DNA from 4 places in the Promicromonospora sp. NPDC023987 genome. Region 1 is predicted to be linked to each of the others. Evidence: predicted binding sites of a transcription regulator. Region 1 holds the regulator's gene; each other region holds the start of a gene.

Region 1 (7,931 bases):
CGGTCGCGGCCCTCGAGATGCTGCGGGAGATGCGCTGGGAGGACGACTCCATGGGCGCCAGCTTCCTGTACGACTGGGGCACCATCAACCAGGACTTCGCCGCCGGGAAGATCGGCATGTACGTCTCGGGCGGCGCCAACTACCCCAACCTGTTCACCCAGAACCAGATGAACCCGGACGAGTACGGGGTGACGGTGCTGCCGCTGGAGGGCGACGACGCCGGGACGCTCGGCGGCGGCACGCTCGCCGCGGTGAGCTCGGCGGCGTCCGACGCGGAGCAGGCGGCCGCGGTGAAGTGGATCGACTTCTATTACATCTCCAAGCTGACCGACCAGGAGGCCGCGGTGGCCGAGGCCGAGGTCGCCGCCGAGACCGACCAGCCCGTCGGCGCGCCGGCCCTCCCGATCTTCGACCGGGCTACCTACGAGGAGCAGCAGAGCTGGATCAAGGACCTCGTCAACGTCCCGCTGGAGAACTTCGCGCCCATGACCGAGCAGATGTTCGACCAGCCGGTCATCCCTGAGCCGGCCGTCGCCACCCAGGACGTGTACGCGGCGCTCGACCCCGTGGTCCAGGCGGTGCTGACCGACGAGAACGCGGACATCGACGCGCTCCTCGCCGACGCCCAGACCCAGGTCCAGGGCCTGCTCGACCGCAGCTGAACACATGACCACCCTGTCCAGCCCGATCCGGACGACGACGGCGGCCACACCGCCGTCGTCGTCCGGGCCCCGCAGGCGCGGCCGCCGCGCGCCCCGGGAATGGCTGCGCGACGGCGGACTGAGCACCCTCGTCATCGCGCTGCCGATGATCCTCGTGTTCGGCGTGTTCTCCTGGTTCCCGATCGGCCGCGCGCTCGTCATGAGCGTCCAGGAGACCAACCTCGTCACCGCCCCCGTGTTCGTGGGGCTCGACAACTTCGCGTACGTGCTGCAGGACCCGCTCCTTGGCAAGGCCGTCGCGAACACCCTGTGGTTCGCGGTGCTCGCGCTCGTCTTCGGCTACCCGCTGCCGCTGGCCGCCGCGGTGCTGATGAGCGAGGTGCGGCGGATGCGGGGCCTGTTCTCCGCGCTGGCCTACCTGCCCGTCGTCGTACCGCCGGTCGTGGCCGTGCTGCTGTGGAAGTTCTTCTACGACGCCTCCGACACCGGCGTCTTCAACACGATCGCCGGCTGGTTCGGTCTCGGCCCGTACCCCTGGCTGCAGAACGCCACCAGCGCCATGCCGTCCCTCGTCCTCGAGGCGACCTGGGCCGCGGCCGGCGGGACCGTCATCATCTACCTCGCCGCGCTCGTCGGGGTGCGTACCGAGCTCTACGAGGCCGCGGAGGTGGACGGCGCGGGCGTCTGGCGCAAGATCTGGCACGTCACGCTGCCGCAGCTGCGGGGCGTCCTCTTCATCACCCTGATCCTGCAGATCATCGGCACCTCGCAGGTCTTCCTCGAGCCCTTCCTGTTCACCGGCGGCGGCCCCAACAACGCGACCCTCACGATCCTGATGCTGATCTACGACTACGCCTTCGGGAGCAGCCTCGGCGGCAACTACGGTGCCGCCACCGCCCTGAGCCTGATGCTCGCCGGCGTCCTCGCCGTCCTCTCCGCGGTGTACTTCCGCGTGACCCGACCCTGGAGCAGCTGACATGGCAGCGAACAACCGGCCGTCGACCCTCGCCGGCCGACGCCCTCCGGAGGCTGTCGAACGGGGCATCGTCTCGTCCCACGACCGGCGCCGGCCGAGCGTGCGGGGCTCCCTCGGGGTGCTGCAGGGCGGCCTGCTGATCGCCCTGGTCGTTGTCGGGCTGGGGCCGATCCTCTGGCTCGCGAAGGCCGCCGTCACGCCCACCCAGGAGACCCTGCGCCAGCCGCTCGGCCTGTTCCCCACCGGGATCGACTGGGCCAACCTAGCCACCGCGTGGAACCGCGCCGAGATCGACCACTACTTCGTCAACACCCTGATCGTCGCGGCAGGCGCCTGGTTCTTCCAGATCCTGGTCGCCACCACCGGCGGCTACGTGCTGTCGGTCCTGCGACCGCGGTACGGCAACGCGATCTTCGCACTCGTGCTGGCGACGCTCTTCGTGCCGTCCGTCGTGCTCCTCGTGCCGCTGTACCTGACCATCCTCGACGTGCCGATCGTGCACGTCAGCCTGCTCAACACCTTCTGGGCGGTCTGGCTGCCGATGGGCGCCAGCGCGTTCAACGTGCTCCTGGTCAAGCGGTTCTTCGACGGCCTGCCCCGGGAGATCTTCGAGGCCGCCCGCGTCGACGGCGCCGGACCCTTCCGGCTGCTGTGGAGCATCGTGCTGCCGATGTCCAAGCCCATCCTCGGCGTCGTCTCCGTCTTCGCCGTCATCGCCGCCTGGAAGGACTACCTCTGGCCCATGCTGGTCCTGCCCGACCCCGCCAACCAGCCGCTGTCCGTCCGGCTGCCCGCCATCGCCCCCTACCTGGAGCTCGACGTGTTCCTCGCGGCGCTCGCGATCTCGACTGTCCTGCCGATCGCCCTGTTCCTCGGCTTCCAGCGCCTGTTCCTGAGCGGGGCGGGGCTGGGCGGCGCGGTCAAGGGGTAGCGGCCCGGCCGGCGGCCGGTGCCTGTGGACGACGTGGGGTGCATGTCGGTGGCCCGGCCTAGGATCGAGAGTGTGACCAGCCTTCCCGACGCACCGACCGCCCCCACCGCCGACGAGCGGATTCCCGACGTCGAGGAGCTCCTCGACCTCGCTGTCGGTGAGCTGGGCGGTGGGCGCCGGGACGGCCAGCACCGGATGGCGGTGGCGGTCGGCGAGGCCATCGAGAAGGGCGAGCACCTGCTCGTCCAGGCGGGCACCGGCACCGGTAAGTCGCTCGGTTACCTGGTGCCCGCCGTCCGGCACGCGGTGGCCGCGGGGAGCAAGGTCATCATCTCGACCGCCACCCTCGCGCTCCAGCGGCAGGTCATCACGCGCGACCTCCCGCTGGTGGCGAAGGCGGTGGCGCCGCAGCTTCCCCGGGAACCACGCATCGCGCTGCTCAAGGGCTGGCACAACTACCTGTGCGTGCACAAGGTGGGGGGAGGGTACCCCGCCGACGAGCCCACGCTCTTCGACCTGCCCGGCGGTGAGGACCACCCGCGTACCGAGGAGCCCGCCACGTCCGGGGGCGCGCGCAGTCGGCGCAAGGACGACGGCGCCACGCTCGCCGACCACGTCCGCCGGCTGCACGAGTGGGCGGGGGAGACGGAGTCGGGTGACCGAGACGACCTGGTGCCCGGCGTGCCGGACCGGGCCTGGCGCCAGGTGTCCGTGACCGCCATGGAGTGCCTGGGCGGCAAGTGCCCCATGCTCGCCGAGTGCTTCCCGGACAAGGCGCGCGCCACCTCCCGCGACGCGGACGTGGTGGTCACCAACCACGCGATGCTCGGTATCGCTGCCACGGGCAGCCCGGGCATCCTCCCGGAGCACGACGTCGTGGTGGTCGACGAGGCGCACGAGCTCACGGACCGGGTGACGTCGTCGGCGACGGTGGACCTGTCCATGGCCTCGGTGGAGAACGCCGCCCGGCTGGCCCGCCGGCACGCCGGCACGAACACCGACACCCTCGACCAGGCGGCGCAGGCGCTCGGGACCCTGCTCGTCACGGCGCCCGCCGAGCGGTTCCCGAACGGTCTGCCGGACGGCCTGCGCACGGCGGTCGGTGCGGTACGGGATGCCGCACGCGAGGTGCTGAGCACGCTGAAGCCGGACACGGGTGGCGGCAAGGGACAGGCTCAGGGCCAGCCCGAGCCGGGCCTGAAGATGGCGCAGGGCGCGATGCTGCAGCTGTTCGAGACCGCCGAACGCATGGCCTTCCAGGACACGACCGCCGACGTGCTCTGGTGCTCGCGCCCGGACAACGGGTGGGGCGGGTTCGGTGACAACGTGACCCGCCTGCACGCGGCACCGCTCCACGTCGCCGGACTGATCCGCATGCATCTGCTGGGCGAGGCGACCGGCGTGTTCACGTCGGCCACGCTGGCGCTGGGCGGCACGTTCGAGCCCGTGGCGGGCACGCTGGGCCTCAAGGGCGAGGACGCCCCGCCGTGGCAGGGGCTGGACGCCGGCAGCCCGTTCGACTACCCACGCCAGGGCATCCTGTACGTGGCGCGGCACCTGCCGGCCCCCGGCCGCGAGCCGACGACGGAGGCGCAGCTCGACGAGATCGCCGAGCTCATCACGGCCGCCGGGGGGCGCACGCTCGGCCTGTTCTCGTCCCGGCGCGCGGCGAACGCGGCGGCGGAGGCCATGCGCGAGCGGCTGGACTTCCCGATCCTCGCGCAGGGCGACGACCAGCTACCCACGCTGGTGCGGCAGTTCGCCGAGGACCCGGCCGCCTGCCTGTTCGGCACGCTGTCGCTGTGGCAGGGCGTCGACGTCCCGGGACCGTCGTGCCAGCTCGTCCTCATCGACCGCATCCCGTTCCCGCGCCCGGACGATCCGGTCAAGGCGGCGCGGGCCAGGGCCGTCGAGCAGGCGGGTGGCAACGGGTTCATGGCGGTGTCCGCGCAGCACGCCGCGCTGCTGCTCGCGCAGGGTGCCGGGCGCCTCGTGCGGAGCATGGACGACCGGGGAGTCGTCGCGGTCCTGGACCCGCGTCTCGCGACCGCGCGGTACGCCTCGTTCCTCACGCGCTCGATGCCCGGGTTCTGGCCCACCACGGACTCCGCGCTGGTCCGCGCCGCGCTGGCGCGGCTCGACACATAGCCTGGAGACATGTCAGTCCCTTCGGACGTCCAGGCCGCGCAGCCGTCCGGGTCACGCACCACCAAGCTGGCGGTGGTGGGTGCCGGGGCGGTCGGTTCGACGCTGGCTTTCGCCGCGCTCACGCGGGGTTCGGCTCGCACCATCGCCCTGCACGACGTGAACCGGGCCAAGGTGGAGGCCGAGGTGCTCGACCTGCAGCACGGCCTGATGTTCACGTCCCAGGCGCAGGTGGTCGGCTCGGACGACGTGGCCGTCTGCGCGGGGGCGGACGTCGTCGTCGTCACGGCCGGGGCCAAGCAGAAGCCCGGGCAGACCCGGATCGACCTCGCCGAGGCGACCATCGGGCTGATGCACCAGATCCTGCCCGGGCTGGTGGACGTCGCGCCGGACGCGACCTACCTGATGGTGACCAACCCCGTGGACGTCGTGACCTACGCGGCGCTCAAGATCTCCGGCCTGCCGCGTGAGCAGCTCTTCGGCAGCGGCACCGTCCTGGACTCGTCGCGGCTGCGGGTCGTGCTCGCCGAGCGCTGCGGCGTGGCCGTCGGGAACGTGCACGCGTACATCGCGGGGGAGCACGGTGACTCGGAGATCGCACTGTGGAGCTCCGCCACGATCGGCGGTGTCCCGCTGCTGGACTGGGCTCCGCTGGGCGGCAGGCCACCGATCGACGCAGCGGTGCGTGCGGAGGTGCACCACGAGGTGGTCGACTCCGCGTACCGGATCATCGCGGGCAAGGGGGCGACCAGCTACGCCGTCGGCCTGGCCGGAACCCGCATCATCGAGGCGGTCCTGAACGACGAGCGCCGGGTCATGCCGGTGTCCTCGCTGCTGGACGACTACCACGGCATCAGCGACGTCTGCCTTTCCGTGCCGTCGCTCGTGGACCGGCGCGGTGTCACCGACACGGTGCGGGTCCCGATGTCCGACGACGAGCTGGCCGGCCTGCGTGCCTCGGCGGACAGTGTGCGGGCGGTCCAGCGGCGCTTCGGCTTCTAGAAGCAGCGAAGGTCTCGACAGGCTCGACCACCGGTGCGTACCCGTTGGTCGAGCCCATCCGTTGGTCGAGCTTGTCGAGACCCTTACAGGCTGCGCAGCACCGCGACCACGCGGCCCAGGATCTGCGCCTCGTCGCCCGGGATGGGCTCGTAGGCAGGGTTCTGCGGCAGCAGCAGCACGTGGCCGTCCGCCTGCTTGAACGTCTTGACCGTGGCTTCACCGTCGATCATGGCCGCGACAATCTCGCCCTGCTCGGCAACGTTCTGCCGCCGGACCACCACCCAGTCCCCGTCGCAGATCGCGGCGTCGACCATCGAGTCACCGGCGACCTTGAGCAGGAACAGCTCGCCGTCGCCGACCAGCTGGCGGGGGAGCGGGAAGACGTCCTCGACGACCTGCTCGGCCAGGATCGGACCACCGGCGGCGATCCGGCCGACCAGCGGGACGTACGACGGCGGCGGGGTGCTGGCGTCGTCGGGCACCGAACCACCCCAGTGGACCTGGCCGCTGCGGCGCGGCTCGGGCCAGTGGATCTCGCCGCGTGTCGGCTTGTCGACCTGGTCCGCCAGGGGTTCGACGAGCTCCATCGCGCGCGGCCGGTTCGGGTCGCGGCGCAGGAAGCCCTTCTTCTCGAGCATCTGGAGCTGGTGCTTGACGCTCGACGGGCTCGCCAGCCCGACGGCCTCGCCGATCTCACGCATCGACGGCGGGTAGCCCCGCGTCTCGAACGACTGCCGAATCGTGTCCAGCACGAGGCGCTGCCGTTCGGTGAGGCGGTCTGTCGGAGAGATCGTGTGTACGTCAGCGACCGCCTTGTCGCTCGGCGCGTCCAGCGTGGCGACGCCAGGGAGTGTCATGTCGACAGCTAGTGCCGTGTCGGCGGCTCTCGTGTCGCTGGTCCCGTCCCGTCCCGTCATGCCCGTGCCCCTCCCGTTCCGACAAATGTTCTCTCGTGCGTCACCCACTCTAGATCACAAACTCGCTCGGCTCAAACGAATGTTCGAGCGTGTCTCGACATCGACGGTGTCCCGTGCTACACAATGGTACGGGCGTTCGACGAACGCTTGTATGAACGACAAGAGCTCAGTCACTCTTCGAGGAGGGGCCATGGGGGACGTGATCCCGCTGCGGCAGTACACCCCGACGTATGGACAGGCGTACGCGCCGTCGTATGGCCGGGCCTATGTACCGGTGTCTCGGCCGACCGTGGTCCCGGCGTACCGGCCGGCCCGGGAACGCACGATCGCCGACCGGCTCGGGCTGTCCGGTCTGCGGCTCACCCGGCGCGGCCGGGTGACGCTCGTGCTGCTGGCCATGCTCCTGCTCGCGCCGATGATCACCTGGGGCGCGACGGCGGTCGCCAGCTCACCGGGCGAGCCGACGGAGGTGCGGGTGCACGCGGTGCAGCCGGGGGAGACGCTCTGGGGCTTCGCCCAGGAGATCGCGGAGCCCGGCGAGGACGTCCGGCACGCCGTCGGGCGGCTCCAGGAGCTGAACCAGATGTCGTCGGGCTCTCTGGGGGTCGGGGAGCTGTTGCTCCTTCCCAAGGAGTGACGAGAGACCACAATTCGCCGTCAAATGGCGCGGCGATGTTGCATGGGGGTGGTTTGCCCGCTTACGGTCGGGGCGCGACCGGAGGCCTCCGGTCGGTGGTCGACCACGCAGGAGTGAGCATGCACTGCCCGTTCTGTCGCCATGCTGACTCGCGCGTGGTGGACTCGCGGACCGCCGACGACGGCCTGTCGATCCGGCGCCGGCGCCAGTGCCCCAACTGCAACCGGCGGTTCACCACCGTCGAGACCGCGAGCCTGTCCGTGGTCAAGCGTTCCGGCGCCACCGAACCGTTCAGCCGCGACAAGGTCGCCGCGGGTGTGCGCAAGGCGTGCCAAGGGCGTCCGGTGAGCGACGACGACCTCGCGATCCTGGCCCAGCGCGTCGAGGAGACCCTGCGGAGCAACGGCAGCGCGGAGATCGACGCGTACGAGGTGGGCCTTGCGATCCTTGGCCCGCTGCGCGAGCTCGACGAGGTGGCCTACCTCCGGTTCGCGAGCGTCTACCAGTCGTTCGACTCGCTCGAGGACTTCGAGAGCGCCATCACCTCGCTGCGCGCGGAACGTGCCGAGCGGGCGGCCGCGCAGGCCTGAGGGCTCGCCCGGAGCCGCCACGGGGCCGGGTATCGGTGGCCGGAAGCTGGACCGTGCCCAAAAATGTTGGC
Region 2 (7,931 bases), on a different contig from region 1:
CCCGGTCCGGGACGGGGCCGACCAGGTTGGCCACGGGCGGGAGCGCGGCGACGGCGAAGCCGAGCGCCGGGCCGAGACCTGTCGCGGCGGAGCAGGCCGCCAGTCGCAGCCAGGCGCCCCGCTCGCGCCGGCTGCGGGCGCGTGGGGCGGAGGCGGCCAGGATCAGGAGGGCCAGCACGATGATGCCGAGCAGGATCGCGGCGGTGCCGTCCGGCCCGGCGGCGAAGGCGGGGACGAGGCCGGCGGCACCGGCGGTCAGGCCGACGCCGGTGGCCCCGGTGGCACGGCGAGCCCGCTCGTTCCACCGTCCGGGCAGCTCGGTGAGCACGTCGGTAGCGGCCTCGGTGACGTCGGCGATCTCGGCGGGCGGCGGTGCGTCCTGGGCGCGAACCACGCGGAGGATCTCGCCGTCGGGCAGGCCAAGAGTGTCGAGGTCGTGTGAGACGTCGAGCTGGTCACCGGTGTGTCGCACGAGGGCGACAGCGCCCTGCCCCGGCGGCTCGGCGACCAGGTCGAGGATCTGCGGGAGCAGCACGGCGAGCTCCTCGTCGGACGGAAGCACGATGTCGCCCCGGCGGGCGGAGCCCACCACCGTGACGCGGGTGAAGCGGCTCACTGGCCCAGTCCTCCGAGGTTGGCCTGCACGAACGAGTAGCCGGCGCACCCGGCACATGCCACGGCGGCGAGCACGATGCTGCCGACCAGGCGCTTGACGTTGTCGGAGACGTTGCGCCGCCCGGCGAGGTCTCCGTGCAGGAAGGCTGAGGCGAGGCGTGCGCGGCGGGTCTCGACGGATTCGAGCAGCTGCTTGTCGGGGTCACGCGCCATCGGTGGCCGCTCCTGTCTGCTGGACTTGTCTGTGCTGGTCCGGTGCCTGCTGGTCCGGTGCCTGCTGGTCCGGTGCCTGCTGGTCCGGTGCCTGCCGGACCCGGTCTGCCTGCCGACCAGCCCGCGGCTCTACGTGTCGGGATCGGGGCGGGCCGCCCGCCGCGGCCAGCACCTCGTCGGCGCCGATCCAGTGAGCGATCTCCGATGCCGTGCCCCAGTCGGCGTGGTCGAGGGTGCCGAGCGGAAACTGGAGGCCGGGTAGCCGCCGCTTGCCGACCCGCACCGCGTCGAAGCGGCGGGCAGCCTCGTCGAGATCGACCTGGAGCCGGCGCACACCGGGTGGCCCGAGCAGCATCGTCAGCGGAACCGGAGGTTCCTGAGCCTCGGACGAGACGAGCAGATCGGCTCGCCCGGTTCGGGTGGTGGCGAGGAAGAACAGCGGGATCGTCTCCTCGGCCAGCGCCTCGAAGAGGCCCGACACCCGGTCGACGATGGTGCGGGCGGCGTCGGCACGGTCCGGCTGGTCCGGCTCGTCCAGTCCGTCCGGCTGGGAGGGGCCGGTGGCGAGCTCGAGCGTGGTGGTCTCCTCCAGCCCGTCGCTGGTGCGGCGTACGAGCACCGTCCCGATCGCGCCGTCGCCCACGACGACGAATCGCGTCGGTAGCGGGGCGCGCTCGCGTGCGTCGGCGGTCAGCGCAGCGCGGTCCCATGCGAGCAGTGCGGGTTCGTGCCGGCCCCACGTCCTCGGCGGCGCCCCGGTCAGGGATTCGACGGCGAGCTCCGCGGTGCGGCCGAGCACCGTGGTGCGGCGAGCCGAGTGCCGCACGGACATCGACAGACTCACCAGCCGTGCCGCAGGGGCCGCGCGGCGCCGCTGCAGGTCCCGGAGGACATCGGGCCCGACACCGGGGGGCGTCTCCCCGAGAAATATCGGCGAGGTGTTCCCGGGCGAGAGCGGGCCCGACGGCAGCGTGGCCGCCAAGGCGTCATCGAGCTGTCGGCCGGTGACGGCGTCCCGACCACCCTGCTCGTTGCCTTCGCTGACGACCCACACGCCTCCGGTCGCAAGCAACGCGTCGCGCATCGGCAGGGTGAGAGTGGATTCCTCACCTGTCAGCAGCACGACACGCCGGTGCTGTTCCGTTGCCAGCCGTAGCAGGCCGGCCCGGGCCGCAGTGAGCTCGACGACCTGCGCGCTGGACTCGCTGACGATCACGTCGTCGTGCGCGCGACCGACCAGCGGGTGCCTCGCGGAGCCGTCCGAGGTGGTCATGACACCTCCACCCGGAAGGACCGGTTGCCCAGCTGCACCGCGCATCCCGCCGGGACAGCGAGCGGCACGCCGGTCCGGGCGCGCTCGCGCGCGCCGTCGGCCCGCACGACCCACGAGCCGTTGGTGGACCCGCGGTCCACCAACCACAGGGTCGCGCCGTCCCAGTCCAGCAGGGCATGCGTGGCGGACACGGACCGTGTGGGATCGGTGAGCTCCACGACGGTGCCGACTGCCTCGTTCGGTTGGGGTCTGGGGCGGCGTCCGAGCAGCACGGTGCTCGCAATCTCGATGCGGTGCGTGCCGTCCGTGAGGACAGCGGACGGTCGGTGGGGCGGGCCGGGCTGCTGAGTCGGTGGCGGTGGCCGTGTCGGCGTGCCGGGCGCCCCTCGCGGCGCCGACGGCGTCGCTGCCCCTCCTGCCAGGGCTGTCCTGGCCGCAGACGCGGCCGGCGCAGCCGGTCGGCGCTCGCCGAGATCGACCACAGCGATCTGAGCTCCGGGCCAGCGGCCTGATCCGGGCGGAGTGCCGTTCAGCTTGTCCACGTAGCGGGTCCGGGTCACGAGCGTGCCGGGGGTGCGGCCGGTGCGGCGGAACTCCTGCAGCAGTGTGATGGCCACGCCGACGACGAGGACGAGCCCGAACGGCATCCCGATGGAGGGCGGCCAGATACCGGTGGCCCCAAGGATCAGAGGCACGGCGGTCAACAGGACCAGGCCGAGGTCCACGGCGATGGCCAGGGTGCGTTCGACGCTCGACACCGGAGTCAGGTTCGCGAGGAGTACCGGCGTCGTCGGGCGAGGGCCGATGACCAGGGCCTCGCACCTGTCGCACCCGGCCGCGGTCGATGGCAGTACCGCACCACAGGAGCCGCACGAGCCGATCACGGCAGGTCCTGTCACCGTGGCACCTTCCCATGGGTCCGACGTTCTGGTTCGCGTGGCGGCATGTCACGGCCTGGAAGATTCTGGCACGCCGGGCGAATTTCCAGGACGAAACTCCCAACTGGGCTTCTGCGGCCCAGCCACGCGGGTCGCTGCCGACTGGACATGACCATCTCAGGCGGCTTCGGCGGCAGGCGGAGGTAGGGCCTCGACCGCCTCTGGCAGACGGATGCGGTGGCCGTGGGCGTCGGTGAAGGCCCACCCTGTCTCCAGCAGGGCACCGGCACCGACGTCGGTCTTGGGCTTGCCGGTCCACTGCATGACGATGCCCTTGGCATCGACGAGCTGATGATGGAACCAGCACAGCAACGCACTGTTCGCGACCGAGGTCTGGCCCCCGTCGGCCCAGTGGGTCACGGCGTGGTGGACCTCGCACCGTGACGGTGGCTGGTCACATCCCGGGTACACGCAATGCTCGTCCCGGGCGATGACCGCGCGACGCATCTGCCCGGTCACGGTCCGCTGTGCCCGCCCGACGTCGAGCGCCGCACCATCCGGCCCGAACACGATCCTCGTGATCGCGCTGTCGCAGGCCAACCGGCGCAGCAGCGCGCGTGGTGCACGCCCGCCGGTCTCGGTGAACACGGGGCCGCCCGCCGACAGCAGCCCGGACACCGTCATGGTGCCCACTGCACTCGCGCCCGTGCCCGCTGCCGCACCCGCGGCTGTGCCCGTGCCCGTGCCCGCGGCCGTGCGGCCTGGTGCTGCGCGGGAGGGACTGGCCTGTCCGCAGGTCAGGCACAGGCCGTCGCGGGTGCGGGTGACCTGGGTGACCAGCTCCGTCCAGGACACCGTGACGTTCAGGTGCGGTGTGACCGCCGCCCCCGGAGAAGGCTGGTTGGTGTCCAGCACCACTCGGGCCACGTCTGCCAGGCCCTGCGCCCGACGCTGGGTGGACGTCCTGGTGTCCTCCGCAGCGGGCGCACCCAGCACCGCGGTGAGCGCTGTCTGAACCAGCAGCCCGTGCTCGTCGGTCAGGAACCCCGCCACGTGATATCCACCAAAGGTCTTGGCCAGGTCCAGGAACTCGCCCTGCGCGGCCTTGTCGTCGTCGGTGTCGTCGGAGTCGGGGTCGGTCACGGTCGCGAACCGGCGTGCCACGACCCGGAACTGGTCCGCGTTCAACGAGCCCGCCTCCCGCAGGACCAAGCCCTCCCCGGTCACCAGCGTCCCGTCCTCGACCGCACCCTCCAGCACCCGCGTGATCTGCTCACGGGTGCGGTCACCATCGGGGTCATCCACCGGGTCCGGGAAGTCGACCGGCACGGTCTGCACGAACCGCTCCGGCGTCGTCGTCTCACCCGTGCGGGTATCGATGAGCCAGGCCAACGCGTCGGTGCGGGTCTCGCTGGTCGGCGCGACTTCCGTCATCACCCGCGCGTGATCCACACCCAGGTCACCCGCGACCAGGCGCTCCCGCGTCACCGGCAGTGCCGTGGCCAGGCGGCGCGCCATCGTCATGTCCTTGCTCGCGGTGGCCGCGGACACACCCTCACGCAGGCGCAGCCAGGACGTGAAGGTGCGGGCCATCCCGCTCGACCGCCACGAACCCTCGGCCTCGATCCGCGGCAACAAGGTGTACCGCACCCCGTCCAACCGGCCGGTCAACCGACGGACCCGGGAGTGCGCCTCGACCAACCGGCCGACACTCGGCGCGTCCCACCCGTCCAGCACCTCCTGACCAGTCAGACCCGCCAACTCAGCGACAGCACCCTCGATCCGCGCCAACGCGTCCTCGATCGAACCCGCGGGAGGCAGACCACCGGCCGCCATGCCATCCGTCGACTGATCCACTTGTCCCACCCCCGATCCGTTGTCCGCTGACTCCATTCTCTCGAACGTTCGTGCGATCTGCACCCGCTCATTCAAATCTGTGGATAACTCTTGAGGCTGCGAGCAGGTACCCGCAAGCGCCGCGCATACGCGCGCCACCACAGATCGGGCGAAACGCATTTCGTAGACAGGGTGAATCGGCCCCTTGTACCTTGGCGTGGGCGTCTATGCCCTGTGCGCCCTTACGGCGCGGCTGATCGTTCATTTTTCTGACATGGGTCCGATGTGGGGGAGCTGGCTATGAAGTTCGCGATGGGCTCTGAAGTCCTTTCGACTTTGACGAAGAAGACCGGCGCGTCCTCCGAGGACCTGGGCGCACTGGTGCGGGAGCTCTCCGCGGCGGCGGAGCCGCTCGAGGGCAAGTTCAACGGCGCCGGTCGCGCAGCGTTCGACGCCTTCAAGGGCCGGACCGACGAGATCTCGAACGAGCTGAACCAGGCGCTCGGCGCCGTGCTGGCCGGTATCTCGGGGATGGACAGGTCGTTCGCCGAGGGCGACACGACGATGGCCGACGAGACACGTGCCTCACAGGGAACTGTGTCGTTCGACGCCGCGCGCTTCGGCTCCGGTAAGTAACCGACGGATAGCTCAGAGACCAGGAGAGAGCAGGACTCATGGCCAACGCGATGGATCGTCGGGACTACGAGCTGGGTGCGTCCACCACGACGCAGGAGAACTTCGAGCGGGTCGCATCCCGTCTGGAGGCGCTGATCGAGCAGCGGGATGCGGACGTCAAGGCCGCGATGGCCGACTACGAGGCATCGGGCGTGTCCGAGGACTACCGGGCCAAGGAAGTGCGGTGGAACACCGTCGCGGGCGAGGTCCGCGGAATCATCCGTACGCTGCGAAGCTCGCTGGAGCAGAACGATGCGACCGCCCAGGACGCGATGACGCGCGCCCGGGCAGCTGTCGACTCGATCGGCTGACCAGATGAGCGGTTACCGGGTGTCGCCCGAGGGCGTGGAGGCGACGCTGCGCAGGGTCCAGGACCGTGCGCAGTCGTTGTCCACCGCTCTGGGCGGGCTCGAGGACCATGCAGCGTCGGCGGTGGCCGGTGCCGACGGGAGTCCGGTGATCTCCGAGGCGCTCGGGACGTTCTTGAGCGAGCGGTTCGAGACGCTCCGGTCGATCGGCGCGCGCATCGAGTCCGGCATGGCCGGCGCTGCCCAGGCGGTGGGTGCTTACAACCAGGCGGACGGAGAGATGGCGCAGACGCAGAACAGTCTCTCTTCGCAGGCGACGACGTCAGGTGGACCTTCCGGCACGGCCAGGGGTTGAGTCGTGCGGTTGGTTGAGGTGGCCGATGTTCCGGGTGCGGGGCTGGATCCGGATGCGGTGGGTGATGCTGCGCGGGGTGTGCGGGCTGACGCGGGTGCGGTGCGTGGCGGTGGCGATGATGTCGCTGGTGCGTGGGCCGGGCTCGGTGCGTCGTACGAGGCGCCGGAGGCCGCGCAGTTGTTGCGCGTGATGGATCCGGTGCGTGCTGATACTGATCGTCTGGCGGATGAGCTGGAGCGGGTTGCCGGCGCGCTGCTGGCGTTCGCGGGGGTGTTGCGCGAGGTCGTGTCCGAGCGTGATCGGCTGCGGGTCGAGGTCGCGGAGTTCCGGGCTCGGGTTGCTGCGGCGCCGGTGGGTGGGGCTGCGGAGGTCGGTCCTGCCTCGGGCTTTGGTCCGGTGTCGGGTCTTGGCGGTGTGTCGGCGGTGGGGCTGGATCCGGTGCTGGCGACACAGAACGCGTTCCTGACCGCCCGGGTTACTGCTCTTGCTGAGGACCTGGCTGAGGCTGAGCGGGCCTGCGCTGCGGCGGTTCGTGCGATCGACGGGTGGCAGGAGCGCGCGGCTGGGCTTCTGTTCGACACCGCTCGTGGCGTCTCCAGTGACCGCATGCCGTGGGGCGATTCGGGTGGGCCGGAGTCGTGTGCGGGTCAGGCGATCGAGCAGGTGACCGTCGGGTTGTGGAGCTCGGCTTCGTGGGCCACGTTCGCGTCCGCGTATCCGGTGCTGTCGAAGCTGAGTGGGCCGGGTGTCTCACCGTTGGATCAGCAGGCGGCCTGGGCTGCGGCGGGGCGTTCGTTGATCGGGTGGGGCGTCTCGGAGGCCGAGGGTTTAGTGTCCGGGATCGGCGACGCGGCCGAGAGTGTCCTGAACTGGACCTCGGATCAGGCCGATGCGTTGTGGCAGGTGAGCAAGGACACCGCCATCTGGACGGCCGAGGCGAACGCTGCTGCATGGCTCTGGGTCGGTGACCGCGCGGACTCAATCGGTGGATCCTGGGCCGACGTGGGCGACGCGACGAGTCTGCTCTGGAACGCGACCGTGGTTCCACTGGTGCACGGTGAAGATCCGAAGTTCACCGAGGTTGCGGCTTCGGACATGCAGCTCGTCGGGTCGTTGCTCGATGCAGCGGGGACCACGTTGTCGTACGGCGTGTGGGACGTTGACCTGGCCGGTGATGGGCAACCTGCGATCGGCGAGCCCATTACGTACGACGGCACAAAACCCGGCCAAGAGCCACCTCAGAAGCTGCAGACAGTAGCGGATGTGCTGCTGAGCATCTCTGACGCCTACAAGACGAGCGAACGGTTGGGCGAGAGGTCTGAGAACGAGTGGGACCAGGGATATATCCGCGTCACGAAGATCTCGCCGAGCGATGGCGGTGAGCCGGTGGTGGTCGTGAGCGTCCCGGGGACTCAGCCATGGTTTCCGTGGAACGATCCTGGCAATGACCAGCCAGCGGACTTTATCGGGAACGTCTACACCGCGGCCGGCGGACGTTCCACGATGACGGAGTCGGTGGAGATGGCGATCGACCGGGTCATCGCGGATGACGCCACCTTGTCGGCCAGCACACCGATCATGCTGGCCGGTCACTCCCAGGGTGGCATGACTGCGGCCGATCTTGCGTCGGATCCCGAGTTCCTCGCCGCCCACAACGTGACCGATTTGGTCACGGTCGGTTCCCCGATAGATAACACCCAGGTCAGCAATGACGTCCGCGTCTTGGAGATTCAGCACGCCGGGGACCTGGTTCCTTTGCTCGACACCGAGAACAGCAC
Region 3 (7,931 bases), on a different contig from region 1:
CTTTGGCCTGGTTGCAGGCAGCACACAGGCCCTGGCCGTTCGCCAGGGTGGTGTCCCCACCGCGGCCTGCCGGAGTGATGTGGTCGAGGTGCCGGATCGGTGCGTCGCACCAGGAGGTGCGACAGATGCCCTGGTCGCGCACGCGGAGCAGGTCGGCGAGCCCGTCGACGAAGAAGCGCTGCTTACTGCTGGTGCCCACCAGGTCGCCCGTGCTGGTGGTGTAGACGGCGCGCAGCCACGCAGCGTTCAGGTCGAGTCCGTTGGCGACGAGGTTGCGTGCTACCTGTGCGGGGATGGGGCCGTGTCCCGCGCCGGTACCGTCCAGCACGACGGCGGGTTCGTGCCCGCCGGCGAGCAGCGCCTCGTCCGAGACGACCAGGTGCACCGTGACCGGGACGTCCCCGGCGTTCTCTTGGCCCGTGATCCGTTCGACCAGCGTGTCGGCCATGATCTGCCCAGTGGGTCGTTCGTCCCCGCCCGTGTGCCGGGCGGTCTCCGCGGCGAGCTTCAGCGCCGCGTAGGTCTGCACGCCCTCGGCGACCGGGAGCAGCGCCGTCAGGTACGTCATCGTGTCCGGCGCCGGGCGCAGGGTCACGCACCGGTCGGAGACGGCCTTCGCGGCCCGCTTGGTCAGCGCGGCGGGGTCGAGCCGCGCCGCGTGCTCGGTGATCAGTGCGACCAGCCGCCGGGTACCCACACCCTCCAGCACGGCCGGGTCGGCACAGAGGTCCGCGTCGATGGTCTGGCGGTCTGCCAGGGTCAGGCAGGCGGTCTCCTTGACCAGCACCGTCGCGCGTTCCTGGGACAGTCGTCCCTCCCGCAGGGCGTTGAGGGTGTGGGGCATCTCGGTGCACCAGACCGTCGCTACCCCGAGCAGTGACCGGGCCCGGTGCGGCGAGACCCGCAACGCGAGCCCGGCCTGCTGGGCCACGCTCGTCTCCGCGTCGCGTGCCGCGGACCTGACCGTGACCGGGATCTGCCGGCCGCGCTTGTCGTGCGCGGTGCCACCCGACGCGAGCGCCGCCTCTTTCGCGGCCCGGACCTCCTCGTCGCGCAGGTCGACCAGCACCTGCGACTGCACGGCCACGACACCAGCGGCGAGCTCCTCCAGGGCGCGCAGGGTAGCGACCCGCGAGGCGGCGTCGGCCGGAGCGGAGCTGGACAGCAGCCACGCGTGCAGGGCCGCGACCTTGGCGGCTGTCACGTCACCGGCGAGCGTGCTGGAAGGGCCGGCAACGTCGGCGGCAATGACGGCACCGCTGCAACCACCGCCGACGTCGGCACCCGTGTGAGCGTCGATTTCAGCGTCAGTGACGAGTGCCAGGCTGGCACCGACCCCGCCTCGAGCGTCAGAAGGCGAGGCCGCGGGCAACCTGCCGCCGGCCGGTCGCCCCGCCACTGCTCGCTCTCTGAACATGCCATTATTCTATAGCACACCCGTTCTATCCGCCTCTTGAACGCCTGTCCCCTCCTGTTCGCCGATGGACTGCCCGGGTCGGAACCGAGCCGACGGCTCGACGGCCGACCGACAGTCGCCGGACACCCCAGATTCACGCGTGCGCCTTCAAGCAGCGCGACCCTGTGACGTCACCATGCTCTGCCGCAGGAGGAACCATGCCCACCCCGTTCCGCGCCACCGATCTGCCTGCCTGGGCCGATCCATCGGTCCCCGCCTCGTCGCTGGACCCGCAGGGCGCCTCACGCCGCACCTTCCTGCGCCTCGGCATGGCCGGTGGGCTGGCGCTCGCCTCCGGCGCGCACGCCGGAACTGCCGCCGCCTCGGGTCGCCCCGGTGATCCGCGGCTCGCGTGGCTCGTCGGCGACCACCACGTGCACACGCGCTACAGCCACGACGCCAAGTACGACTTCGACCAGCTTGCCAAGAAGGGTGCGGAGCTCGGCCTGGACTGGATGGTCTTCACCGAGCACAGCAACCACGGGCACCGCGACAAGGGCGCCGCTGCCGAGCACGCAGAGATCATGGCCGCCCGGGCACGCAACCCGCGCCAGCTCATCTTCCAGGGCCTGGAGTGGTACATCCCCGCCGCTGAGCACGGCACGGTGTTCGCCGCGCCCGGCCGGCACGAGGTCGAGCTGCTGCGCGAGTTCGAGCGCCGGTGGGACGCCAAGCTCAACGGCTGGGACGCCGATCTGCCCGAGAACGAGCAGCGCGCCGTGGAGGCACTGCGCTGGCTCGCCGCCCGCAGGACGAGCGGCTACGTCGACGACGTTCTCGTGCTGGCTAACCACCCGTCCCGCCTCGGCATCGACTCACCGCACGAGATCCGGGCCTGGCGCGACGCCGCGCGCGGCGTCCTCATCGGTATGGAAGGCGCGCCGGGCGCCCAGGGCGACGCCGATCCGGCCTGGGTGGCCTACCGCGGCAGCACGGGGGCCCAGCGGGGCGAGTACAACAACGCGCCGCGTCCGGACTCCTACTCCGGCTACCCCATCGAGGCCTACCGAACCTTCGGTGGCTTCGACTGGATGACCGCCACCGTCGGAGGCATGTGGGACGCGATGCTGGCCGAGGGCACCCTGTTCTCGATCACCTCCAACTCCGACAACCACCGCACCATCTGGGACACGTGGCGCGACGGCGACATGCCACCGGGGCAGAACTTCGACTCCCTGGGCTGGAAGCCGTCCCCCGTCGACACCGGGACGCCGCAGCCCGGAAGCGACTTCTGGCCGGGCGAGTTCAGCCGCACCCACGTCGGCGTGACGCGGCACGGCTACCTCGATGTCATGGATGGCCTGCGCCGCGGCAGGGTCTGGGTGGACCACGGGCACCTCGTCGACGGGCTCGACGTCCGCCTTGTCGGCGGACGTGGCGGCCGCGGTAACGGGACCACGCTCGGTGGCCGGCTCACCGTGGAGCGCGGGACCTCGATCGAGCTGATGATCAAGGTGCGCAGCGCGCACCGGCGCAACCCGCACGGGGTCCTCCCCCGGCTCGCTCACCTCGACGTGATCCGGGGCACCGTCACTGGCCCCTCGACCAACCGGGACAGCTGGCGGGCGCCCGAGACGCGCGTGGTCGAGCAGGTCGACACCAGCCGTCGACACGGCACCTACAACCTGCGCATCCCGCTCGGGCGCATCACCGAGTCCTGCTACATCCGCCTGCGCGGCAGCGACGGCAACCGTCATGGCACCGGATTTCTCGGAGCGTCGATCGACCCCGCGGGCCCTCTGCAGCACGCCGACAACGACGGCGACCCGTGGTCGGACACCTGGCTCTACACGAACCCGATCTACATCGACGTGCGCTGAGCGGCGGTGCCCAGTCAGTGCCACCGCGACCCCGGATGCGCTACGTTTCGGTGCCCGACCCACCCTTTGTCGATGGAGCACGATGCACCGCCTGATCACCACGTCCCTGGCCCTTCTGCTCGTGAGCGGGTGTGCGAGCACCGTGGCCGGCGCGCCTGAGCCGGCCGCATCGACGCCGCAGACGACCGAGCCATCCTCCGCGTCGACGCCCCGGACACCAGAGCCGGCCGCCACCGCGCCGTCGGAGGCACCGCGCCTCGGGGCCGAGGAGGCCGCCGTCGGGTACCTGGAGATCGTCCGCCCGTACAACGAGGCTCTCGAGGCGCTGGAGACGGCGATCAACACGGGGCAGCCCGTCGATGTCCAGCAGGAGCAAGCGGTCGCGACCTTGACAGCGCTCCGCGCGGAGATCAAGGAGCTGCGCGACGTGCGGTGGCCTGCCAAGGTCGAGCCGCACGCCCTGGCCCTGGCCGACGCAGGCGACCAGGCGGTCCCATCGTGGGAGGCGGCGGCTGCCGCGACGACGTCCGACAGCATGGTCACCGCGGTGCTGGCCGCGCTGGAGCACGACGATCAGGCCGCTGCGGACGCGATCCGCCGGCTGCTGGCCCTCGACCAGTACGAGGAGGGCGACTACTCCTCGTAGCAGCTCGCCCGCTCCAGCGCAGACGGTCGCCGCAACGACCGGGCCTCGCCACCGAGAGCTCCATCGCCGGTCACGCGGCGTTTGACCAGTGACGGAACAGCCGAGCGAGCACAAGCCAGGTGCGGCGTTCGTCCGCGAGCACGGGGCACGGCTGCGCCGGGCGGCGGAGAGCCGACACGTCCGCCATGCGTGGACCGGGGTGATCGCCCTGGCGATGACCGGTGGAGTGCTCGTCAGCGCGTCGGCCAGCACGGCGACGTCGGGCCTGCCAGTACTGGACGCGGCCGAGAGCACCACGGCGGCGACGGCACGCCGGTCCGCCGTGGCCGCGCCGTCCAGCCCGGGCAGCAGGGGTCACGAGACGCGAGCCCCCGAGGCCGGGACGGACGGCGTCACGGTGGGCCAGGTGCTGGCGGTGCTGGACCGCGCCGAGCGCACCCTGCGACAGGCCTCGTCGCCCAACCCGCGGGTGGCGCAGGCCGGAGCCGAGCTCGGGATGCTCTACACGACGTACGAGGCCCAGCAGTTCGCGCTCGCCGCGGCCGCCGAGCCCCTCCGGGTGGAGACCGCGCCGGTGGCCGGCCGGGCGCGGACGACCCCGGCGACCGAGGCGCTGTCGGCGGAACCGGTGTCGCGGGTCGTGGCGATGGCGTCGCAGCAGGCTCCCGCCCACCCGGTCCGCGCCCACGCCCACCCCGAGCAGCAGGGCACCGGGTACGTCACCTTCGACGAGGTGGCCGTCGCGGCGATGCGGCTCGCGAACATGCTCGATCCCTCGTCGCCCAGCGCGCTGGTCGAGACGCTGCCCGGCGCCGAGCCGTCGCTGCGCCGCAGCCTCCTGGAGACCGTCGCCGCCTACGGCGAGTCCACCGCTGGATACGCGAACGGCCGCATCCCCGCCGACGCGCTGTGCCCGCTGCCGTTCGCGCCCGGGCACCTGCTGCGCTGCGACGCCGCCGAGCGGCTGACGGCGCTCAGCGACGAGTTCGAGAAGGAGTTCGGCTACCCGATCCCGCTGACGGACTCGTACCGGCCGTATGCGATGCAGGTTGCGGTCAAGGGCAGCAAGCCACACCTCGCGGCGATCCCCGGCACCTCGAACCACGGCTGGGGCCTCGCGATCGACCTGGACGACCCCATCGCGGGCGGTAGCTCCCCCGAGTACGTCTGGCTCCGGCTCCACGCGCCTGACTACGGCTGGGACAACCCGTCCTGGGCCCAGCTCGACGGCGCCAAGCCGGAGCCCTGGCACTTCGAGTTCTTCGCGGCCGGCTCCATCCCGAACCGCGCCATCGACCCGGCCGACGTCGGCACGTGGGCTCCCTCGGCGCCAGCAGCGCACGGCGACTCGAGGCCGGAGCTCCGTCCGGCGTCCGGGGGGAGCCCGTCCAGCACGAGGCCGGCGCAGGACAGTGCGGACGAGCACGGGACGGGCGGCGGCTCACAGCCCGTCGACGAGCCGGCGGCACCTGCCGAGCCGGAGCCGTCGAAACCTGCTCCCGAGGAGCCCACGACGGCGAAGCCGTCCGAGCCCGAGCCCACCGATCCGCCCACGAAGCAGCCGGGTAGCGGTTCCGACGCCATCGACGACACGGTGCGGGCCGTGGACGACACCGTCAACGGGATCGTCACGGGCGTCGGCGACGCGGTGGGCGGCCTGCTCGGCGCCGGTGGGACGACGAACGGCACGGGCAGCTAGGAGCACCGTACGAGTGGGCGCCGCCGGTCGTCCGGCGGCGCCCACTGGCGTTCAGACTTCTTCAGGGACCCTGGTTCGGGTCAGCCCAGGTCGAGGCCCAGCAGGTCGGCCTCGGTCTCACGGCGCACGAGCACGCGCGAGGCGCCGTCGGTCACCGCGACGACGGGCGGTCGCGGCAGCATGTTGTAGTTCGACGCCATGGAACGCCCGTAGGCGCCGGTCGCGGCGACCGCGAGCAGGTCGCCCGCCCGCACGTCGGCGGGGAGCTGGACCTCGTGCACCACGATGTCCCCGGACTCGCAGTGCTTGCCCACCACACGCGCCAGCACCCGCTCGGCCGTGGACGTCCGGCCGACGACCTCAGCGTGGTACGCCGCCCCGTACAGAGCCGGGCGGATGTTGTCGCTCATGCCGCCGTCGACAGACACGTAGGTGCGGACGAGCTCCGCGCCGTCGTCGCCCGAAACCGTGACCGGCTTGACCGTGCCGACCGTGTAGAGCGTGAGACCCGCCGGGCCGACGATCGCCCGGCCGGGCTCGATCGAGAACCGCGGCAGGCTCGTACCCAGGTCCTGGCAGACTCCGGCGACCGACTGCGCGATGTCCTTGGCCACCCGCTCCGGGTCGAGGTCGACCTCGCCGGGCAGGTAGGCGATGCCGTAACCACCACCGAGGTCGACCTCGTCGACCAGCATGCCGGAGCGCTCGGCCAGGTCGGCGCGCAGCCGCAGCACCACGTCGGCGGCGGCCTCGAAACCGTCGGGATCGATGATCTGCGAGCCGATGTGCGAGTGGATGCCGAGCAGCTTCAGCTCGGGTCGCTTCAGCACGTCCAGCAGCGCGTTCATCGCAGGGCTCTCGGAGCGCCCTCCCGGGTTCACCGAGAGCCCGAACTTCTGGTCCTCGTGAGCGGTCGCGATGTACTCGTGCCCGCCGGCGTGCACGCCGGTGGTCACACGGACCATCACCGGCGCCACGACCCCGCGCTCAGCCGCGAGGTGCGCGACCCGCTCGATCTCGACCAGCGAGTCCACGATGATGCGGCCCACGCCGGCATCCAGGGCACGGAGGATCTCGGCGTCGGACTTGTTGTTGCCGTGCAGGCCGATATCGGCACCCGGTACCTCGGCGCGCAGCGCGACGGCGAGCTCGCCGCCCGACGCCGTGTCGACCCGCAGCCCTTCCTCGCGCGCCCAGCGTGCGACGGCAACCGTGAGCAGCGCCTTCCCGGCGTAGTACACGTCCACGCCGGCGCCGACGGCACCGAACGCCGCCTCGAACGCCGTGCGGTACGCGCGGGCACGCAGGCGGAAGTCGGTCTCGTCCAGCACGTACGCGGGCGTGCCGTGCTCAGCGGCGAGGTCGCGGACGTCGACACCGGCAACGGCCAGTGCGCCGTCCGGCAGGCGCCCGACGCCGGTCGACCAGGGCGCGCCCGTCACATCCGCTCCGGAGCGCTCACGCCCAGCAGGTCCAGGCCGTTGGCGAGGACCGTGTGGACGGCGTCGTTCAGCCACAGGCGCGCACGGTGCGCGTCCGTGACCTCCTCGTCCGCGTACGGCGTGACGCGCAGCTTCTCGTCGTCGTTGTACCAGGAGTGGAAGTCACCGGCGAGGGCCTCGAGGTAGCGGGCCACGCGGTGCGGCTCGCGCAGCTCGGCGGCCTGCGCCACGATCCGCGGGAACTCGGTGAGACGCCCGATCAGCGCCGTCTCCGAGGCGTGCGAGAGCTGCGCCGGGTCGAACCCGTCCACGCGGCGCACGCCGCGCTCGACGGCCTTGATCCCGATCTGGACCGTGCGGCTGTGCGCGTACTGCACGTAGAACACGGGGTTGTCGTTGGACTGCTTGATCATGTCCTCGCCCCGCAGCTCCAGCGGCGAGTCCGCGGGGTACCGGGCCAGCGAGTAGCGCACGGCGTCCTTGCCGATCCAGTCGACCAGGTCGCGCAGCTCGATGATGTTGCCGGCCCGCTTGGACAGCTTGGCGCCGCCGACGTTGACGAGCTGGCCGATCAGCACCTCGATGTTCGACTCCGGGTCGTCCCCCGCGCAGGCCGCGATGGCCTTGAGCCGGTTGACGTAGCCGTGGTGGTCGGCGCCGAGCAGGTAGATCTTGCCGGGGAACCCGCGGTCCTTCTTCGACAGGTAGTACGCGGCGTCCGAGGCGAAGTACGTGGGCTCGCCGTTCGCCCGGATCATCACGCGGTCCTTGTCGTCCGTGAAGTCCGTGGTGCGCAGCCAGACCGCACCGTCCTTGTCGAAGACGTGGCCCTGCTCCCGCAGGCGGGCCACCGCCTTGTCGACGGCGC
Region 4 (7,931 bases), on a different contig from region 1:
CGGTCCTGGGTGAGCAGTCCTGGGTCAGCGGTCCTGGGTGAGTGGTCCGTGGCGGCCGGTTGAGGGCGACTGGTTCTGGGTGAGTGGTCCTGGGTGAGTGGTCCGTGGCGACCGGTTCTGGGCGACCGGTTCTGGGCGACCGGTTCTGGGGGACCGGTGCAGTGAGAGAGTCCGGCGCGGTGGGGCCTCAGGAGAGTTCCCCGTCCACCGTCGGTCACTGGGTTCCGTGCCACATGGGCTGGAGGACCGGACCGCCGTCGGGCAGCCGGACGGGCTCGCCGTGGTCCTGGAAACCGTGCCGCGCGTAAAACCTCTGGTTCCGCGGGGTCGAGGCCTCCAGGTAGACCGGAAGGCCGCGGTCACGTGCACGATCGAGGCCGTAGCGGAGGATGGCGGCCCCAGCGCCGTGTCCACGGTGGCGAGGGAGGGCCGCCATGGCCGACAGATAGACGTGCGGTACGGCGGGATGCCGGGAACCCGTGGCTGACAGGACGGCGAAGAGACGCCGGGAGACCGGCCGGTCGTCGTCGGGAAGCTCGGGGACCGGCGGTGCGCCGTCCAGATCTGCCCAGACGGAGCCCGCGACGGGCTCCCCGCCGGGGAGGAACGCGACGACGAGCTGCCCGGCGTCGACGGCCGCCCGAAGCGACGAGGTGAAGAGCTCACGGGTGCGTTCGTGCCGTCTCTCGGGCTCGGGCTCGACCCACGCCGAGACTGCTTCGTCGGCGAAGGCCTCGACGCACATGGGCAGTACCGCGTCGAACTCCGGGGGTCCGGACGGACGGATGGTCAAACGAGGCATCGACATACCCCCCAGGCTCGTGCACGCCGCGCGGCTGGTGGAGTACTTTCGTCGCACGAACGCGCGCGACGAAACTGTCGACGAAGTTCCGGCGAATCAAGAGCCGAGACCACTGCGGAGACGGTGCGAGCGCTGGTTCGGAGGAGGGTTGAATTTGGCTCCGGACGACGGTGCGGACGGCGCGGGTCGTGCGGACCACGGTGGGCGACGGTGCCGGCGACGGTGCCGGCGACGGTGAGCGACGGTGCCGGCGACGCTGCAGACGCTGCGAGCGGCGGGGGAGCGGAGCAAGGAGGGCGGAACATGACGTGCGTGGAGTGCGGGCAGGAGCTTGGGCAGGTGGCCCGCTCCGGTCGGCCCCGTCGCTACTGCTCCCGGTCCTGCCAGTCGCGGGCGTACCGACGGCGCCGGGACCAAGGCCGGCTCACGGCTCCGATGTCGCGGCCCGCGGCTGGCTCCGGTGCCGGACCCGGTGCCGGACCCGGTGCCGGACCCGCGGCTGGACCCGCGACGGGCCAGGCTGCCGACCACCGTGCCGGACCCGCGACGGGCCAGGCGGCCGACCACGCTCACGGCGATCTGATCCGGGTGGCCATCGCCCTGGCTGACGCCGACGGGATCGCGACGGTGACCCTGCGCACCGTTGCTCAGCACGCCGGAGTGGCACTGCCCGAAGCGCGCCGGGCGTTCGGCAGCCGGGACGGTCTTGTGGCAGCGGTGGTGCAGCAGCTTTTCGTCCGACCGCAGCGCGCCGCGCCGTCGTCCGTGAGCCCGGTCCGGACGCTCACCCGCCTTGCCGAGGAGGAGTGGGCGGCGTACCGGTTGCATCCGTGGCTCGTGTCGCTGGTCGCGACCAGCCGCCCGCCCCTCGTCCCCGCTGTGCTGGATGCCGCGCGGGCGAGTACGGAGGCGTTCGTGGCGCTCGGCCTCGATCCGACGGCGGCGCTCGGCCGATACATCGCTCTGAGCGGATACGTGCAGGGCATGGCACTGCTGCTCCTGGCCGAGCGCGAGGAGACAGCACACTCGGGGACGGCCTACCGGGCCTGGTGGTCGGAGGAGGCGCGGCGGCTCGACCGCACGGGCATGCGCCGTCGGCACCCGTGGCTCGAGGCGACGAGCGGCGGGAGGCTTCCACACGCGTTCGGCGCCGACGTCGACACCTGGTTCCGAGACGGTCTGGGCCGGGTGATCGCCGGACTCGTAGCGACAGAGCGTGAGGGGACACGCTAGTGGGTCCTGGCTTACGAGCAGCCTTCTACGGACGCGGGATCCGGTGCGCGAGGTCTTCCGGAGGGGCTCGGTGCGGTGACGGCCGTGGTGTGGCCCGGTCATGTGCGGGCACTGGTGGTGTGGAGAGGGTGGCCGTTGCGGTCGGTGAAGTGCCAGCCGTTGTCGTAGTGCATGGTGATGCCTTGGCTGTCGACGAGGTCGTGGTGGTGCCAGCAGAGGAGGGCGGCGTTGCTCGCGCTGGTCTCGCCGCCGTCGGCCCAGTGGCGTAGGGCGTGGTGCACCTCGCAGCGCGATGGTGGTTGGTCGCACTGTCCCAGGACGCAGTGTCTGTCGCGGGCGATGACGGCTCGTCGTAGCTGTCCGGTGACGGTGCGCTGGGTGCGGCCGACGTCCAGGATCTGGGAGTCGGGTCCGAACACGATGCGGGTGATCTGGCTGTCGCACGCGAGGCGCCGCAGGAGGCTGGCCGGGACGGGATGGTTGGTCTCGGTGAACACGGCGGGTGTCTTGATCGTGGGCACGCCGATCCCGTCGAGCCCGGCCACGCCCCCGGTACCCGTTCCGGACATACCTGGGCTGCCGGTGCTGGTGCCGCTGCCGGTGCCGCTGCCGCTGCCGGTGCCGCTGCCGGTTGCTGTGCTGGTGCCTGTCGTGGGCCGGGCGGTGTTGATCTGGTTCTTCGCTGCCAGTGCTTGGAGCTCGGTCCAGGACACGGTCACCGACAGGTGGGGGCGCACGGCCGCACCGGTGCCGGTGTGGCCGTTGTCCAGCACGACGCGGGCGATGTCGGCCAGTGCCTGGGCACGGCGCTGTCCGGGGGTGCGGTCATCGCCCGTGGCCGGTGCGCCCATGACCGACCCGACCGCGGTAGTCAGTGCCTGGCCGTGCTCCTCGGTGAGGAACCCGGACAGGTGATACCCGCCCAGCGTCGGCGAGACGTCCAGGTACTCACGGTCCTTGGCCTTGGCGTAGCCACGCTCGTCGGCCTCCGGGTCGGCGTGGCGGGCGAAGTAGCGCACCAGGCCCCGGAACCGGTCCGGTCCGTTCTCGCTCGACCAGTCCAGCAGCTGCTCCTCCCACGTCGGCGAGCCGACCGCCGGCACGGCAGAGCCGTCCAGCGTCGGGCCGTCGATCCCGGGCGCCTCGCCATCGTCCCCGCCCTTGGTCTCCCCGTCGATCGCACCGTCGGCGTCTGTGCCCTCAGTGCCCTCAGTGCCCTCTACACCGTCCGGGGCCCGTCCGTCCGGACCCGGTTCTGTCGCGGCCGGTTCGATGGTGGCCAGGTCCACCGCCGGGGCCCCGAGAGCCTGGGTCCGCTCGGGGCTGGTGGTCGCGACCTCGACCAGAGCCCGTACCTTGTCCTGGCTGATGTGTCCGGCGAGTGCCTTGGTCAGGGTCGCGGGCAGGTGATCACGCAGTGCCCGGGCGGTACGGACGTCCCGCTTCGCGGTCGCGGTCTGCACGTCTTCGTTGCGGGCGAGCCAGACCGCGAACGTGCGAGCACCGGACTGCGCCCAGAGCCCCGCGGCCTCGATCCGGGGCAGTACCGACCACCGCACCGCATCCAACCGGGTGCCCGCCACGCGCAACCGCGCCGACACCGCCACCAGGCGCGTGGCCGGCATCGGCCCGCGCGAAGCCAAACCAGCACTAGGACCAGTGCCAGCACCAGCAGCGAGGCCGGCACGAGCACCATCCAGCGCCTCGGGACTGACGGTGTGGGCGAGCTCGTCCAGCAGGTTCTCCAGATCGGTGAGGACGCACTCGACAGGGCGCTGAACATCGCCGTCGTCCTGATCTGCTGCCACGGTCCCACCCCCTCGATCCGTCCGTCGCAGCGCGGAGCGCCTTCCACACCCCACGTCTGCGTGCTCCGATTCTATCGAACAAAGGTCCGCATGGATGGCTGAACTCTGAATCTGTGGATAACCGTTCGTGCCTCAGCGGGACCAGGCGAGCAGCCACAGGTCCGTGCGAACGCGACGTCAGAAATCCGCCAGCATGCTCGCGGTCGGTCGGGCGAGAATCCGTACGTGATCGCTGAAGCGCAGGGAATCCGCATCCGGCACCGCGGGTTGGAACCGCAGGTCCATCCGACCGCCTACATAGCCCCGACGGCCACGCTGGTCGGTGATGTCCGCGTGGGGCCGAGGGCGCGGGTGATGTACGGCGCGGTGCTCGATGCCGAAGGGTCTCGGATCGAGGTCGGGGAGGCGGCGGTGATCTGCGAGAACGCGGTGTTGCGCGGGTCTGCGGTCGCCGGCGATCAGCCGGTGCTGGTCGGCGACCACGTCTTCGTGGGGCCGCAGGCCACGCTGCTGGGCTGCGAGGTCGGCAGGTGTGTCTACGTGGCGACCGCGGCGACCGTCCTGCAGCGCGCACGGTTGGGGGCCGGCTCGGTTGTCGCGGTCGGTGCGCTCGTCCATGCGCACACCGTTGTGCCGGACGAGTACTTCGTGCCGCCGCACACCGTGGCGCTCGACGAGCCGGTGCGGCTGCTCGCGCCCGGAGATCCAGGTCTGGCCGAGGCCGTCGCGCGGGTGGGCTTCGCGCGGGTGGCGTTCGGCGTCGACGCGGAGTGGACCGACCGGATCAGCCGGTACGAGCGCATCGCGGAGGTGCGCGTCGCCGAGCTCGGCGCGCACGCGGACGATGAGGTGCTGAATCCCGGCTAGGGCCGCGTCAGCGACCCTTGTGCTGCGGTGCGGTGACGTGCCGTCCGGATTCCACTCCGACGTGTGCGTCCGGCGAGCTCTGCCAGTGGCAGAGCGAGACGTTCACCCTGGTCGGCGGCCGTGTGGGACAGCGGCTACCGCTCCCCGCGGGCCAGCTTCGACGGCCACCAGATCGCCCGTCCGATGTCGTAGCCGAGGGCGGGGACGAGCAGCGAACGGACCGCGAAGGTGTCGAGGAGGACGCCGAAGGCGACGATGAAGGCGAGCTGCGCGAGGAACAGCACCGGGATGACCGCGAGCGCCGTGAAGGTGGCCGCGAGCACCAGGCCTGCCGAGGTGATGATGCCCCCGGTCAGCCTGAGCCCACGCAGCACGCCCTCGCGTGTGCCGTGCGTGATCGACTCCTCGCGGACCCGGGTCATGAGGAAGATGTTGTAGTCGATCCCGAGCGCGACGAGGAAGACGAAGCCGAACAGCGGCACCGCCGGATCCGCGCCGGGGAACCCGAGCACCTCGTTGAACACGAGAGCCGCCACGCCCATCGCGGTCCCGAAGGACAGGACCGTCGTGAGGATCAGCAGGACCGGCGCGAGCACCGCACGCAGCAGCAGCATGAGGATCAGGAGAATCACGACGAGCACGATCGGCACGATGAGGGCACGGTCGCGGATCGACGCCTCGTTCGTGTCGAGGTCGGTGGCGGACTCGCCGCCCACCAGGGCCTCGGGAACGACGTCGGCGTAGGCGGTGCGCAGGTCGCGGACCGTCTGTTCGGCGGCGGCAGAGTCCGCGGCGTCGTTCGGGGTGCCCTGGAGGAGCACCGCGCCGTCCGAGACCACCGGTTCGGGCGCGACGGGTTCGCGTGCGGCCGGGGCCGACGGTGCCGGGGCCGACGGCGTCGGGGCCCCGGACGGCGCCCCGTCCGAGCTGCCCGGCGCGCCGAACGCCTGGATGCCCTCCGCGGTCACCGGAGCGGTCCCGCTCGGGGTCTCCGCCGTGATCGCCACCCGGGCGATCCCGTCCTCGTCGAGCAGGACGTCGGCAGCGCGCTGCAGCTCGTCCTCCGGCGCGACGACGTAGACCGGGCTACCCGAGCCCGCAGGGAAGTGCTCCGCGAGCCGATCCTGCCCGGTGCGCGCCTCGGAGACGCCGAGGACGAGCTCCGACTGGGGCACACCCGTCGCCTGGAGCTGGGTGATCCCCACGCAGCCGAGGGTGAGGACCGCCGTCGTCGTCACCCAGATGGTGCGCGGCCTGGCGCGGATCCCGCGGGAGAGCCGGCCCCACACGCCGTCGACCTGGGCGCCGGCTCGTGCGGCCTCCGGGTCGTAGCTGGGCCGGCGGGGCCAGAACGCCGCGCGGCCGAGAGCGAGCAGCAGGGCTGGAAGCAGGGTGAGCGCAGCGAGCATCGCGAAGAGGATGCCGACGGCGGCGACCGGACCGAGTGCGCTGTTGGAGCGCAGCTCGCTCAGCAGCAGACAGAGCAGGCCCGCGATGACGGTGCCGCCCGAGGCGAGGATCGGCTCGACCGACCCGCGCAGCGCACGCACGGTGGCGGTCCACCGGTCCGGTGTGTGGACCAGCTCCTCCCGGAAGCGCGCGACGTACAGGAGGGCGTAGTCGGTCGCCGCTCCGATGACGAGGATGAACAGGATGCCCTGCGTCTGCCCGCTGAGCAGCAGCACCCCGGACCGGGCGAGGTGCCAGACCGTCAGGAGCGCGAGGCACAGCGCGAACATGCTGGTCGCGAGCACGGCGAGCGGGAGCAGCAGCGAGCGGTACACGGCGACGAGGATGACCAGCACCGCCGCGAGGGCGACGCCGAGCAGGATGCCGTCGATACCGGCGAACGCGGACACCAGGTCGCTGGAGAAGCCGGCAGGCCCCGTGATGTACAGGTCGACGCCGTCGGGCAGGCCGCTGCTGAGGGTGTCCCGGAGCTGCGCCGTCGCCTCACCGAGGTCGGCCGATCCGGACAGCGGTACGAACGACTGCGCGGCGGCGCCGTCCTCGGCGGGGATGGGCGGGGAGACGTCGCCGTCGACGACCTCCAGGTCGGCGACCGCCTCGAGCTGCTCGCCGATGGCGGCGAGGTCGTCGTCGGTGAGCTCGCCCGAGGTACCGGGAGCCGTGCCGTCGGGAGCCGTGCCGTCGGCGGCCGTGCCGTCGGCGGCGACGAAGACGACGATCGCGGGCACCGCGTCACCCTCGGTGAAGCCAGAGAGCCGCTCCTGCACCTCGGTCGCCTCGGCGGTGGCGGGCAGGTAGGCGGTGCGGTCGTTGGAGGAGACCTCGTCGACCCGGCCGAAGTACGGGCCGCCGATCGCGGCGCCCACGAACCAGACGATGATGAGGACGGCCGGCAAGGTGACCCGGAGCCAGCGTGGCACGCGCGAGCCGACGGTCACGAGGCGCGCTCCCAGCTCGCCACGTCGCCGGGTACGGCGACGAACAGGGGGTGGGGCGCCGGCGAACCGGTCGAGACGAGACGGGCGTGGTGGGCGGGGGAGCGGACGGCGAGCTTGTGCAGGAGGTGCTTCCACTCCAGGTCGAGCTGCCCGGTGGTCACGAAGATCCTGGGCGTGTCGTGGACGTGCTGCTCCAGGGGCTGCGCGATCCGCTGTTCGTCGAACTGGTACCCGCGCCGCATCGCCTCGTCGTGCAGGCCGTGGAGGTACGCGGAGATGGCGGCCGCGGGCTGCGGGTGCTCCCGGAAGCGTTCGAGCTGCGGGTGCGCGGTGTAGCCCCGGGTGCGGCCGAGGAGCACCGCCTGTGCCAGGAGCGCCTCGCGCCAGCATGCGACGAGTCCCTGTCGGTCGAGCAGGGCAGGGTCGAGGGACCAGAGCCGCATGCGGCAGGACCTCCATCTCCGGTCGTCGTGGCACGCCGATGTGTCAGCGGGATTAGCTAGCCAGGCTATATTCAAGCATATGACGCAATTAGCTGAGCGGAGTACCATCCGAGCGTGAGCCCCGAACCCGTGCCGCGCGACCAGGACGAGCCATCGATGATGGACCCGCGAGTGCTGGATCCCGAGCAGGAGCTCGTGCGCCGAGCGGGTCTGGACGACGGCGACGTCGACCAGGTGGTCGGTGTCCTGGAGGCGCTGCGCCGCTGGCGCGAGGCCGAGCGCCGCATGAGCGAGGCCTCGCGGCGCTACATGAGGCTCGGTGAGACCGACATGCGGGCGCTGCGCTTCATCCTCGCTATGCAGAACCATG

What was found. Region 1 encodes LexA, which represses DNA repair genes until DNA is damaged. Its sites were predicted from a motif close to TCGAACANNTGTTCGA; they were not measured.
Region 2: AB0F40_RS02555 (DUF222 domain-containing protein) is a predicted target of LexA. The motif match lies at 4,877-4,892, and genes of this name have one in related genera.
Region 3: AB0F40_RS19070 (DUF222 domain-containing protein) is a predicted target of LexA. The motif match lies at 1,430-1,445, and genes of this name have one in related genera.
Region 4: AB0F40_RS03945 (DUF222 domain-containing protein) is a predicted target of LexA. The motif match lies at 3,918-3,933, and genes of this name have one in related genera.

The regions. Positions count from the first base shown of each region.
Region 1 is NZ_JBEZZF010000002.1:83,380-91,310, forward strand. It holds gene AB0F40_RS01805 (extracellular solute-binding protein) at 1-662, shown strand, start outside; gene AB0F40_RS01810 (sugar ABC transporter permease) at 667-1,638, shown strand; gene AB0F40_RS01815 (carbohydrate ABC transporter permease) at 1,640-2,569, shown strand; gene AB0F40_RS01820 (ATP-dependent DNA helicase) at 2,642-4,717, shown strand; gene AB0F40_RS01825 (L-lactate dehydrogenase) at 4,727-5,716, shown strand; gene lexA (transcriptional repressor LexA) at 5,800-6,573, opposite strand; gene AB0F40_RS01835 (hypothetical protein) at 6,824-7,270, shown strand; gene nrdR (transcriptional regulator NrdR) at 7,390-7,860, shown strand.
Region 2 is NZ_JBEZZF010000003.1:31,737-39,667, reverse strand. It holds gene AB0F40_RS02575 (EsaB/YukD family protein) at 1-616, opposite strand, end outside; gene AB0F40_RS02570 (hypothetical protein) at 613-828, opposite strand; gene AB0F40_RS02565 (DUF6177 family protein) at 818-2,101, opposite strand; gene AB0F40_RS02560 (FHA domain-containing protein) at 2,098-3,000, opposite strand; gene AB0F40_RS02555 (DUF222 domain-containing protein) at 3,157-4,836, opposite strand; gene AB0F40_RS02550 (hypothetical protein) at 5,116-5,451, shown strand; gene AB0F40_RS02545 (pore-forming ESAT-6 family protein) at 5,490-5,801, shown strand; gene AB0F40_RS02540 (DUF6507 family protein) at 5,806-6,153, shown strand; gene AB0F40_RS02535 (hypothetical protein) at 6,157-7,931, shown strand, end outside.
Region 3 is NZ_JBEZZF010000047.1:16,238-24,168, reverse strand. It holds gene AB0F40_RS19070 (DUF222 domain-containing protein) at 1-1,204, opposite strand, end outside; gene AB0F40_RS19065 (PHP domain-containing protein) at 1,615-3,276, shown strand; gene AB0F40_RS19060 (hypothetical protein) at 3,359-3,922, shown strand; gene AB0F40_RS19055 (D-alanyl-D-alanine carboxypeptidase family protein) at 4,011-5,621, shown strand; gene lysA (diaminopimelate decarboxylase) at 5,702-7,063, opposite strand; gene argS (arginine--tRNA ligase) at 7,060-7,931, opposite strand, start outside.
Region 4 is NZ_JBEZZF010000005.1:9,088-17,018, reverse strand. It holds gene AB0F40_RS03955 (GNAT family N-acetyltransferase) at 215-802, opposite strand; gene AB0F40_RS03950 (TetR/AcrR family transcriptional regulator C-terminal domain-containing protein) at 1,106-2,035, shown strand; gene AB0F40_RS03945 (DUF222 domain-containing protein) at 2,134-3,843, opposite strand; gene AB0F40_RS03940 (hypothetical protein) at 4,069-4,710, shown strand; gene AB0F40_RS03935 (MMPL family transporter) at 4,845-7,118, opposite strand; gene AB0F40_RS03930 (pyrimidine dimer DNA glycosylase/endonuclease V) at 7,115-7,561, opposite strand; gene AB0F40_RS03925 (MarR family transcriptional regulator) at 7,676-7,931, shown strand, end outside.